Acidithiobacillus ferrooxidans ATCC 23270: one gene and its partner. Each later gene encodes a partner of the first gene's protein in a complex. Links are inferred from orthologs where the notes say so. Each region holds a gene or a part of one and is shown in the gene's direction. Other genes may lie near its edges.

Region 1 (3,320 bases):
GCAGGACGTATACCGTCTGCAGGGCGTGCGTATCAATGATAAGCACATCGAAGTCATTCTGCGCCAGATGCTGCGTAGGGTCGAAGTGACGTCCAGTGGGGACAGTACCTTCATTCCCGGAGACCAGGTGGATCGGGCACGGGTGGAAGATGAAAACATCGCGCTGGAAGCTGCCGGCAAAGAACTGCCGCGTTTCACGCCGATGTTGCTGGGCATCACCAAGGCAAGCCTGTCTACCGAATCTTTCATCTCGGCCGCAAGTTTCCAGGAAACCACCCGCGTACTCACTGAGGCTGCGGTATCCGGCAAGGTAGACGACTTGCGCGGCCTCAAGGAAAACGTCATCGTCGGACGTTTGATTCCGGCGGGAACGGGCCTGGCCTACCATGAGCATCGCCGACGGCTGAACCGGGGTGAACCTGTCCTTTCCTTGGAGACTGCGGTGCCGCGGGATATGCCGGTATCGGTAAGCGATACGCCGTAATTTGTTGTATGACTGGGGCTTGCCTTGACAGCCAGGGCAAGCCTAACTAGAATGCGCCCTCTCATCGGTGAGAGGGCTGGGTGCCACCACCGTACTCTGGAGATTGTAAATGCCCACATTAAATCAGCTCGTGCGCAAACCACGCAAGCGGCCTGTAGCCAAAAGCAAGGTTCCGGCGTTGGACGCCAACCCGCAGAAGCGCGGCGTGTGTACCCGTGTTTACACGACGACGCCTAAAAAGCCCAACTCGGCATTGCGTAAGGTCGCCCGTGTGCGTCTCACCAATGGTTTTGAGGTCAGTAGTTATATTCCCGGCGAAGGGCATAACCTGCAGGAGCACTCAGTGGTGCTGATTCGCGGCGGTCGTGTCAAGGATCTTCCCGGTGTGCGCTATCACATCGTGCGTGGCACCCTGGACACTGCCGGTGTCAAAAACCGTAAACAGTCGCGTTCCAAGTATGGCGCCAAGCGTCCAAAGTAAATATTTATTGAAGGAGTTGTTGCGCCATGCCAAGACGTCGTGAAGTTCCCAAGCGGGTTGTTCTGCCGGATCCCAAGTACAAGGAAGAAGTCATTGCCAAGTTTGCCAACGTGATGATGCGTGATGGCAAAAAAAGCACTGCCGAAAAAATCGTTTACGGTGCATTGGAAATGGTTGCGGAGCGGAGCAAAAGCGACGCCCTCGAAATTTTTCGTAAGGCTATCGACAACGTGCGCCCGGTCGTGGAAGTGAAAAGCCGTCGCGTCGGGGGTGCCACCTACCAAGTTCCCGTCGAGATCCGTTCGGACCGACGCATGGCGTTGGCTATGCGTTGGCTGCGTGACTCAGCGCGTAAACGCAACGAAAAGTCCATGGGCAACCGCCTGGCGGCGGAAATTCTCGAAGCGGCGGAAAATCGCGGTAACGCGGTTCGTAAGCGTGAGGAAACCCATCGTATGGCAGAAGCGAATAAGGCCTTTGCCCATTTCCGCTGGTAATTGACTGCAACTCTCCGCACAAGGACTGACACGTGGCACGCACAACCCCTATCGAACGCTATCGCAATATCGGCATCATGGCGCACATCGATGCCGGCAAAACGACTACCACTGAGCGCATTCTGTTCTACACTGGCGTCTCTCATAAGATTGGCGAAGTGCATGAAGGTACTGCGGTCATGGACTGGATGGCGCAGGAGCAAGAGCGCGGTATCACCATTACCTCAGCGGCAACCACCTGCTTCTGGAAAGGTATGGATGGGCAGCGTGCCGAGCACCGGATCAACATCATCGACACCCCCGGACACGTCGACTTCACCATCGAGGTGGAGCGGTCCCTGCGGGTGTTGGATGGCGCCATGGCGGTATTTTGTGCGGTGGGTGGTGTGCAGCCGCAATCCGAGACCGTATGGCGGCAGGCAAACAAGTACAAGGTGCCCCGTATTGCGTTCGTCAACAAAATGGATCGTCAGGGTGCCAACTTCAAGCGCGTTGTCGATCAGATCGCGACCAAGCTACGCGGTAACCCCGTGCCGGTTCAGTTGCCCATCGGCGAGGAAGATCACTTTAGCGGTGTCATCGACCTGATGAAGATGAAGTCCATCAACTGGGATGATGCACTGCAGGGCACGCGATTTACCGAAGAAGATATTCCCCCTGCCTTGCAGGCGGACGCAGAAGCTGCGCGGCACTTCATGGTCGAAGCGATCGCGGACGCCGATGAAGACGTGATGATGAAATACCTCGAAGGTGAGGAAATCAGCATTGCAGAGTTGCAGGCGGCCTTGCGCAAGGCGACGATTTCCGGCGCCGTGGTTCCGGTGTTGTGTGGAAGTGCATTCAAGAACAAAGGGGTACAGGCTGCATTGGACGCAGTATTGGACTACCTGCCTTCGCCTGTCGATATCAAGCCGGTGGAAGGCACGAATCCAGACAATGGCGAAGAAATCGTCCGTTTCGCCGATGACAGCGAACCTTTCTCCGCGCTCGCGTTTAAAATCGCGACGGATCCGTTTGTCGGACAGCTCACTTTTTTTCGGGTGTACTCCGGGGTGCTCACCGCGGGCTCTACGGTCCTCAACCCGGGGCGTAACCAGAAGGAGCGTATCGGGCGCGTGTTGCAGATGCACGCCAATGAACGGCATGAAATCAAAGAGGTGCTTGCTGGCGATATCGCCGCCGCCGTCGGACTCAAAACAGCTTATACGGGAGATACGCTCTGTGACTTGAATAAGCCTATTGCTCTGGAGCAGATGGAGTTTCCCGAGCCGGTGATTCATGTCGCGGTCGAACCAAAGACCAAGGCGGACCAGGAAAAGATGGGCATTGCTCTGGGGAAGCTTGCGCAGGAGGATCCGTCGTTTCGGGTCCGTACCGATCAGGAATCCGGGCAGACCATCATCTCCGGTATGGGCGAGTTGCATCTGGAAATCATTGTCGACCGCATGAAGCGTGAGTTCGGCGTCGAAGCTACTGTGGGTGCGCCGCAGGTGGCGTATCGCGAAACGATCCGCAAGACTGTCGAGTCGGAAGGCAAGTTTGTTCGCCAGTCAGGCGGTCGTGGCCAATATGGACACGTCTGGTTGCGCCTTGAACCCCTCGAGCCGGGAAGCGGTTTTGTTTTCGAGAACGGGGTGGTCGGCGGTACGGTACCCAAGGAGTTTATCAACCCTACTGAAAAGGGTGTTGAAGAAGCGCTGGAAAATGGTATCATTGCCGGCTTCCCAGTGGTGGACGTCAAGGTCACCATTTTTGACGGTTCATATCATGATGTCGACTCCTCGGAGGCGGCATTCAAGATCGCGGGGTCGATGGGTTTCAAGGCGGGTGCGGCCAAGGCGAACCCTGTACTGCTGGA
Region 2 (5,908 bases), 540 kb from region 1 along the record:
GGGGTCTTTTTAGGGATGGCGCGCAAGGAGGACCCGGAGAATCCACGGGCATTGGTGGTCGGCGGGCGTATCGCCTTTGACCGGCAGAACTGGGACGATGCCTTCGATCTCTGGAGAAAACTGCTGGATTCTCGGGTGGAGTCCGTAGTCCTGCTGGTTCTGGAACCATTTTTGAGCGTTTTACCACATGTTGCGAATGGCGTGGATGCGCAAAAGGCACGGGAACGCCTGTTGAATATGTGTCGTTCGCCGCTGGCGGTAAAACTTCTGGCGCATGCCCTGCAGGGCGTTGAAGGAACCTTGGCGGCGACAACGTATTTAAGGCATCTGCTATTGCGGCAGCCGGACATGCGGGTGATGCAGGTTCTGTTGGAACTGGATCCCGAGGCGCCAGATCCAACATTGTATCCCGTTATGGCGATGGCAGTCAGAGGACTTTCGGTAGAACCGGCGGTTTTCCATTGTCAGTCCTGTGGTTATCAGAGTCCTCAGTATTATTGGCGTTGCCCTAGTTGCCGTCAGTGGGGCACTTTTTCCGGAGGGTGCAGCTTGTGATTTCTCCGCTCATCATTGCGTTGGATTATGCGGATGAACGCGATGCCCTGATTTTGGCGGATCAACTTGATCCCGCCCAGTGCCGGGTCAAAGTAGGCAAGGAACTTTTCACTGCAAGTGGCCCCTCCATTGTGGAGCGTCTGCAGGAACGGGGTTTCGACGTATTCCTGGACCTCAAGTTTCACGATATCCCGCAGACTGTTGCCAAAGCCTGCAGGGCGGCATCCCGGCTCGGCGTATGGATGCTCAATGTTCACGCCAGCGGTGGTAGTGCCATGCTGCGCGCAGCGCGTGAAGCCGTGGAAGACGGCGGCGGAACCCGGCGCCCGCTTCTGATTGCGGTGACGGTGCTCACCAGTATGGACGATGACGCGCTGCACGAAGTAGGGGTGAACAGTTCGGTGGTGGAGCAGGTTGGGCGTCTGGCGACACTGGCTGCGGCATGTGCACTGGATGGCCTCGTCTGTTCCGCGCTGGAGGCGGACCGTCTGCGCAATGTGCTGCCTGAGCTTCTGCGGGTGACTCCGGGGATTCGACCCGCGCAGTACGCGGAGGACGATCAACGACGTATCATGACGCCTGCGGCGGCACTGGCAGCGGGTTCGGACTTTCTGGTGGTAGGCCGGCCGGTCACGGCTGCGGTGGACCCGGCGCGGGCTCTCGGCCAGATATTGAATGAGTTGGTGGCTAAACCCGGCGATTCGCGGGAACCCGGCTGATATGCCGGATGGAGGCGGTGCTATGGCTGTCCCCCGCATCATACTAACCATGGAGAAGAAATTACTGTGACTGCAGACGAAGTGGTGGCGCTGTACAAAGAAGACGGGGCGCTGCTCCATGGACATTTTCTGTTATCCTCCGGGCTGCATAGCGATACCTACCTGCAGTCGGCCAGGGTGCTGCAATATCCTGGGCACGCTGCGCGACTGTGTGCGGCGATGGTGGCGGGTATTCCTGATGATCTGCGGCGGCGCATCTCCTGTGTCGTGGGGCCAGCCATGGGTGCGGTTCTGGTATCCTACGAATGCGGCCGTGCGCTGGGGGTACGCAGCCTGTTTACCGAACGGGAAGCCGGGCAGATGGTGCTGCGCCGGGGCTTTGTGCTGGCGCCGGGTGAGGGTGTCCTGGTGGTCGAAGATATTACGACGACAGGGGGCTCGACGCGGGAATGTATGGCGGCTGTTACCGCAGCAGGTGGGCAGGTATTGGCGGCATCAGCGATCATTGACCGCAGTTCGGGATTCAGCGATTTTGACGGCGCACCATTTTTCCCCCTATTGAAGCTCCCCGTGCTTACCTGGGAAGCTGCCGCCTGCCCTCTCTGCGCGGCAGGTGGAACGCCCGTCAAACCAGGGAGCCGTGGTCTGTCCTGACCTTGAGGGGCGGGCGGCTTGTGTTTACTATCGACGTATAGGCTTAGATAAAATGCAAAAGAAGGATCAGTTCATGCAAATTTCGACACCGGAGGCTGCGCCTCTGGAAAGACACATCCATGTGACCATTCCCGCCAGCGAAGTGGAGAGCGGGGTTTCCCAGCGTCTGCGTAACAAGGCCCGCTCCGCACGTTTGCCGGGTTTCCGGCCCGGCAAGGCGCCCATGACACTCATCGAACGCCATTATGGTTCCGATGCCCTGATGGAGACCTTCGACCATCTTATCAACGAACGCTATTCTCAGGCGGTGCGTGACGAATCTTTACGTCCGGTTGGAAGACCGGAAGTGCAGGTCGAGAAAGGTGGCCGCGGCGAGGACCTCGTGTTTACGGCCGTGGTAGAGGTATATCCCGAATTTGATCCGCAGGTGCCGGACGCCACCGTTATCCGCAAGACGGCTGAAGTGACGGATGCTGACGTGGATGCCACCATAGATATCATGCGTCAGCAGCGGCGTTTTTATGTGTCCGCCGAGCGTCCTGCCCAGGACGAAGATCGGGTCACCGTGGATTTTCAGGGGACCATCGATGGTGTCCCCATGGCGGGTGGCGATGTGACTAATTATTCCGTGGTGCTGGGCTCCGGCCGCTTGCTGCCGGATATCGAACAGGGATTGCTGGGGATGTCCGCGGGAGAAGACCGGACCGTCGCGGTGCAGTTTCCGGCAGAATATCATGTGGCGGAGCTCGCCGGCCAAGCCGCCCAGTTCCATCTGCAGGTCCGGGAAGTGGCGGCGCCCCAGTTGCCCGAAGTGGATGCGGCTTTTGCCCTGGCGCTGGGTATCGAGGATGGAGACGTTGCCGTATTACGGCAGGAAGTGCGGGAAAATCTCGAACGTGAAGCGCAGCGGATCAGCCGCGGCCAGGTAAAAGCGCAGATTCTGGACCTGGTAGTGGCGAGCAACCACCCCGATTTGCCCAGGCAAATGATCGGGCAGGAGCTGGAGCGTTTGCAAAAAGACGCCAATGCAGCGGCCGGTGGCGATCTGGACGCGCTGGCCAGGCGCCGGGTGGTGCTCGGCCTGGTGTTGTCGGAAATCGTCCGGCGTGAAAAGCTGCGGGCATCCCCGGCGGAAGTCACTCAGGTTATCCGGGATATGTCCGAGCAGTATGAAGACCCGGAACAGTTCATAAGCTGGTACCGTAGTAATCCCGAGCAGATGGAGCAGGCCGAAGCCCTGGTGCTGGAAGACAAAGTGGTGGCATGGCTTCTGGAGCGTGTTAAAGTGAGTGACGAGGCCGTCAGCTTTAACCAGCTCATCGGCCGGGCGCCGACAGGTGAAACAAACGCGGAATAACCGGTGTCCGACGCTGGCCCGTGTCAACAGACAGGAGCATGGATTATGTGGAAACAGACTGGAGACCAGATGGCGCCCGCCGTACAGGGGCTGGGATATGTGCCCATGGTGGTCGAGCAGACCGGACGCGGTGAGCGGTCCTATGACATTTACTCCCGTCTGCTCAAGGAGCGGGTGGTTTTTCTGGTGGGCCAGGTGGAAGACATGATGGCCAACCTGGTGGTCGCCCAGTTGCTTTTTCTGGAGGCGGAAAATCCCGATAAAGATATCGCGCTATATATCAACAGCCCGGGAGGCTCTGTCACGGCTGGCATGGCGATTTATGACACGATGCAGTTTGTTCGCCCGAAGATCAGTACGGTCTGCATCGGTCAGGCGGCGAGCATGGGCGCCGTGTTGCTGGCCGCCGGCGCCGAAGGCAAGCGTTATGCGTTGCCTAACGCACGGATCATGCTGCACCAGCCCTCCGGCGGTTTTCAGGGGCAGGCGCATGATATCGAAATTCATACCAAAGAGATTCTGCGTATCCGGGAGCGGCTCAATGATATTCTGGTCCATCATACCGGGCAGGGCCGGGAACGCATCGAGCAGGATCTCGACAGAGACTTTTTCATGTCGGCCGAAGAGGCCCAAACCTACCATCTTGTGGACGCCGTGATCAGTCATCGCGGTGAAAACGAGACCGCCTGAACAGGCAGGAGAACAGCTATGGCTGGAAAGCATGAGGGAAGCGGGGAAAAGACGCTCTATTGTTCGTTCTGTGGCAAGAGCCAGCACGAAGTCCGCAAGCTGATCGCCGGTCCTTCGGTATTCATCTGTGACGAATGCATCGAGTTGTGCAATGACATCGTCAAGGACGAGATACTGGACGACCACAGCGAGGCTCAGGACAAGCTGCCCAAGCCCATGGAAATCCGTAAAACGCTGGATGATTACGTCATTGGTCAGGATGTTGCCAAAAAAGTCTTGTCCGTGGCGGTTTACAATCATTACAAGCGACTGGAACATGGCGGCAAGGACAATGAGGTGGAGCTGGATAAGAGCAACATCCTGCTCATCGGCCCCACCGGTTCGGGCAAGACCCTGCTGGCGCAGACCCTGGCGCGCCTCCTGAACGTGCCCTTTGCCATGGCCGATGCCACGACACTCACGGAGGCCGGCTATGTCGGTGAGGATGTCGAAAACATCATTCAGAAACTGCTGCAGAAGTGTGACTACGATGTGGAAAAGGCGCAGACCGGCATCGTCTATATCGATGAGATCGACAAGATCACCCGCAAGTCCGAGAACCCCTCCATCACCCGTGATGTTTCCGGTGAAGGCGTGCAGCAGGCGTTACTCAAGCTGATTGAAGGGACGGTGGCCTCGGTTCCGCCACAAGGCGGCCGCAAACACCCGCAACAGGAGTTCCTGCAGGTGGACACCCGGCATATCCTCTTCATCTGTGGTGGTGCCTTTGCGGGTCTGGAGAAGTCGGTCTCCGCGCGTCTGGAGAAGGGCGGTATGGGCTTCAATGCGCCCCTCAAGCGCCGCGACAAGGAAGCGACCGCCGCCATGCTGATGCAGAATCTGGAGCCGGAAGACCTGGTGCGTTATGGCCTGATTCCGGAGTTCGTCGGGCGTCTGCCCATTCTGGCGCTGCTGGAAGAGCTGGACGAAGAGGCCCTCATTTCCATCCTCACCGATCCAAAGAATGCCTTGGTGAAGCAGTACCAGAAGCTTTTTGCCCTGGAAGGCGTGACCCTGGAGTTCCGCACCGAGGCGTTGCGCGCCATTGCCAAAAAGGCACTGGCCCGCAAGACCGGGGCACGTGGTTTGCGTTCCATTCTTGAGCAGATTCTGCTGGATACGATGTACGAATTGCCCTCTATGAGTGGCGTGAAAAAGGTGGTGGTGGATGCCGCCGTCGTGGAAAGCGGCACGAAGCCGCTGCTGGTTTACGATGATGCTGCCAAGGTGGATATGTCTCATCCGGCCTGAAGCCGGGCGGGGATAGTCCTTGAAATGCCCCATCGACGACCCCATCTGCGTTGCTATTGGTAGTAATCACCTGCTTTTGGAGTAGACCGTGGCCAAAATCGATAGAAGTCTCCTGGTGGAAGAGGAAGCACAGATGGTGCCGGTGTTGCCTCTGCGCGATGTTGTGGTGTTTCCGTTCATGGTAATCCCGCTTTTCGTGGGGCGGGCAAAGTCGATTCGCGCCCTGGAAGATGCGATGTCTGGTGAAAAGCAGATTCTGCTGGTATCGCAAAAAAATGCCGCGGACGATGACCCTCAACCGGAGAATATTTACCGGATCGGTACGCTGGCGACGATTCTGCAGTTGCTCAAGTTGCCCGATGGTACGGTCAAGGTGCTGGTCGAAGGTACGGACCGGGCTAAAATCGTATCTTTCCTGCCGGCGGAGGAATCCCTGCGCGCTCAGGTACAGATCGTGGCCAGTGGTGCGGCAAATGATCGTGAGCTGGAAGCGCTCATGCGTTCGGTCAGCGCCCAGTTCGAGGCCTATGTCAAGCTGAACAAAAAAATCCCCCCGGAGATTCTATCCACCCTGGCGAGCATGGATGATCCCGCACGACTGGCCGACACCGTTGCGGCCCATCTCGGCCTCAAACTCGAAGAA

The links.
Region 2: the proteins of rpsG (region 1) and tig are in contact, whole or in part, in a crystal structure (PDB 3GTY), measured with the Thermotoga maritima proteins. The link is inferred for Acidithiobacillus ferrooxidans ATCC 23270 from one-to-one orthologs. Residues at the interface, in WP_004081843.1 of Thermotoga maritima: Lys34, Lys52, Lys55, Glu59, Arg62, Gln63, Glu66, Asn67, Lys69, Val71, Arg95, Ala109, Lys110, Lys111, Gly112, Arg113, Pro114, Glu117, Glu121, Ile124, Ala125, Tyr127, Asn128, Asn129, Thr130, Gly131, Lys135, Asp139, Arg142, Met143; in WP_004081061.1 of Thermotoga maritima: Glu122, Val124, Val129, Leu130, Tyr133, Glu188, Gly259, Ile262, Tyr263, Glu266, Ser270, Glu273, Gln274, Glu277, Arg308, Gln311, Ile312, Ser315, Tyr316, Glu325, Arg329, Arg336, Leu363, Phe366, Trp367, Arg373, Leu377, Arg381, Leu384, Glu387.

The regions. Positions count from the first base shown.
Region 1 is NC_011761.1:287,773-291,092, forward strand. The notes cover bases 1-2,726. They hold rpsG (30S ribosomal protein S7), read left to right. Parts: upstream 1-991; coding sequence 992-1,462; downstream 1,463-2,726. Other genes in these bases: rpoC (DNA-directed RNA polymerase subunit beta'), read left to right, coding at 1-484; rpsL (30S ribosomal protein S12), read left to right, coding at 594-965; fusA (elongation factor G), read left to right, coding at 1,495-2,726. Outside these bases: more of fusA, read left to right, coding at 2,727-3,320.
Region 2 is NC_011761.1:822,607-828,514, forward strand. What follows is about bases 1,344-4,143. They hold tig (trigger factor), read left to right. Parts: upstream 1,344-2,001; coding sequence 2,002-3,285; downstream 3,286-4,143. Other genes in these bases: pyrE (orotate phosphoribosyltransferase), read left to right, coding at 1,344-1,928; clpP (ATP-dependent Clp endopeptidase proteolytic subunit ClpP), read left to right, coding at 3,331-3,975; clpX (ATP-dependent Clp protease ATP-binding subunit ClpX), read left to right, coding at 3,994-4,143. In the rest of the region: AFE_RS04250 (tetratricopeptide repeat protein), read left to right, coding at 1-555; pyrF (orotidine-5'-phosphate decarboxylase), read left to right, coding at 552-1,274; more of pyrE, read left to right, coding at 1,341-1,343; more of clpX, read left to right, coding at 4,144-5,265; lon (endopeptidase La), read left to right, coding at 5,354-5,908. UniProt on the Bacillus subtilis protein: Involved in protein export. Acts as a chaperone by maintaining the newly synthesized protein in an open conformation. Functions as a peptidyl-prolyl cis-trans isomerase.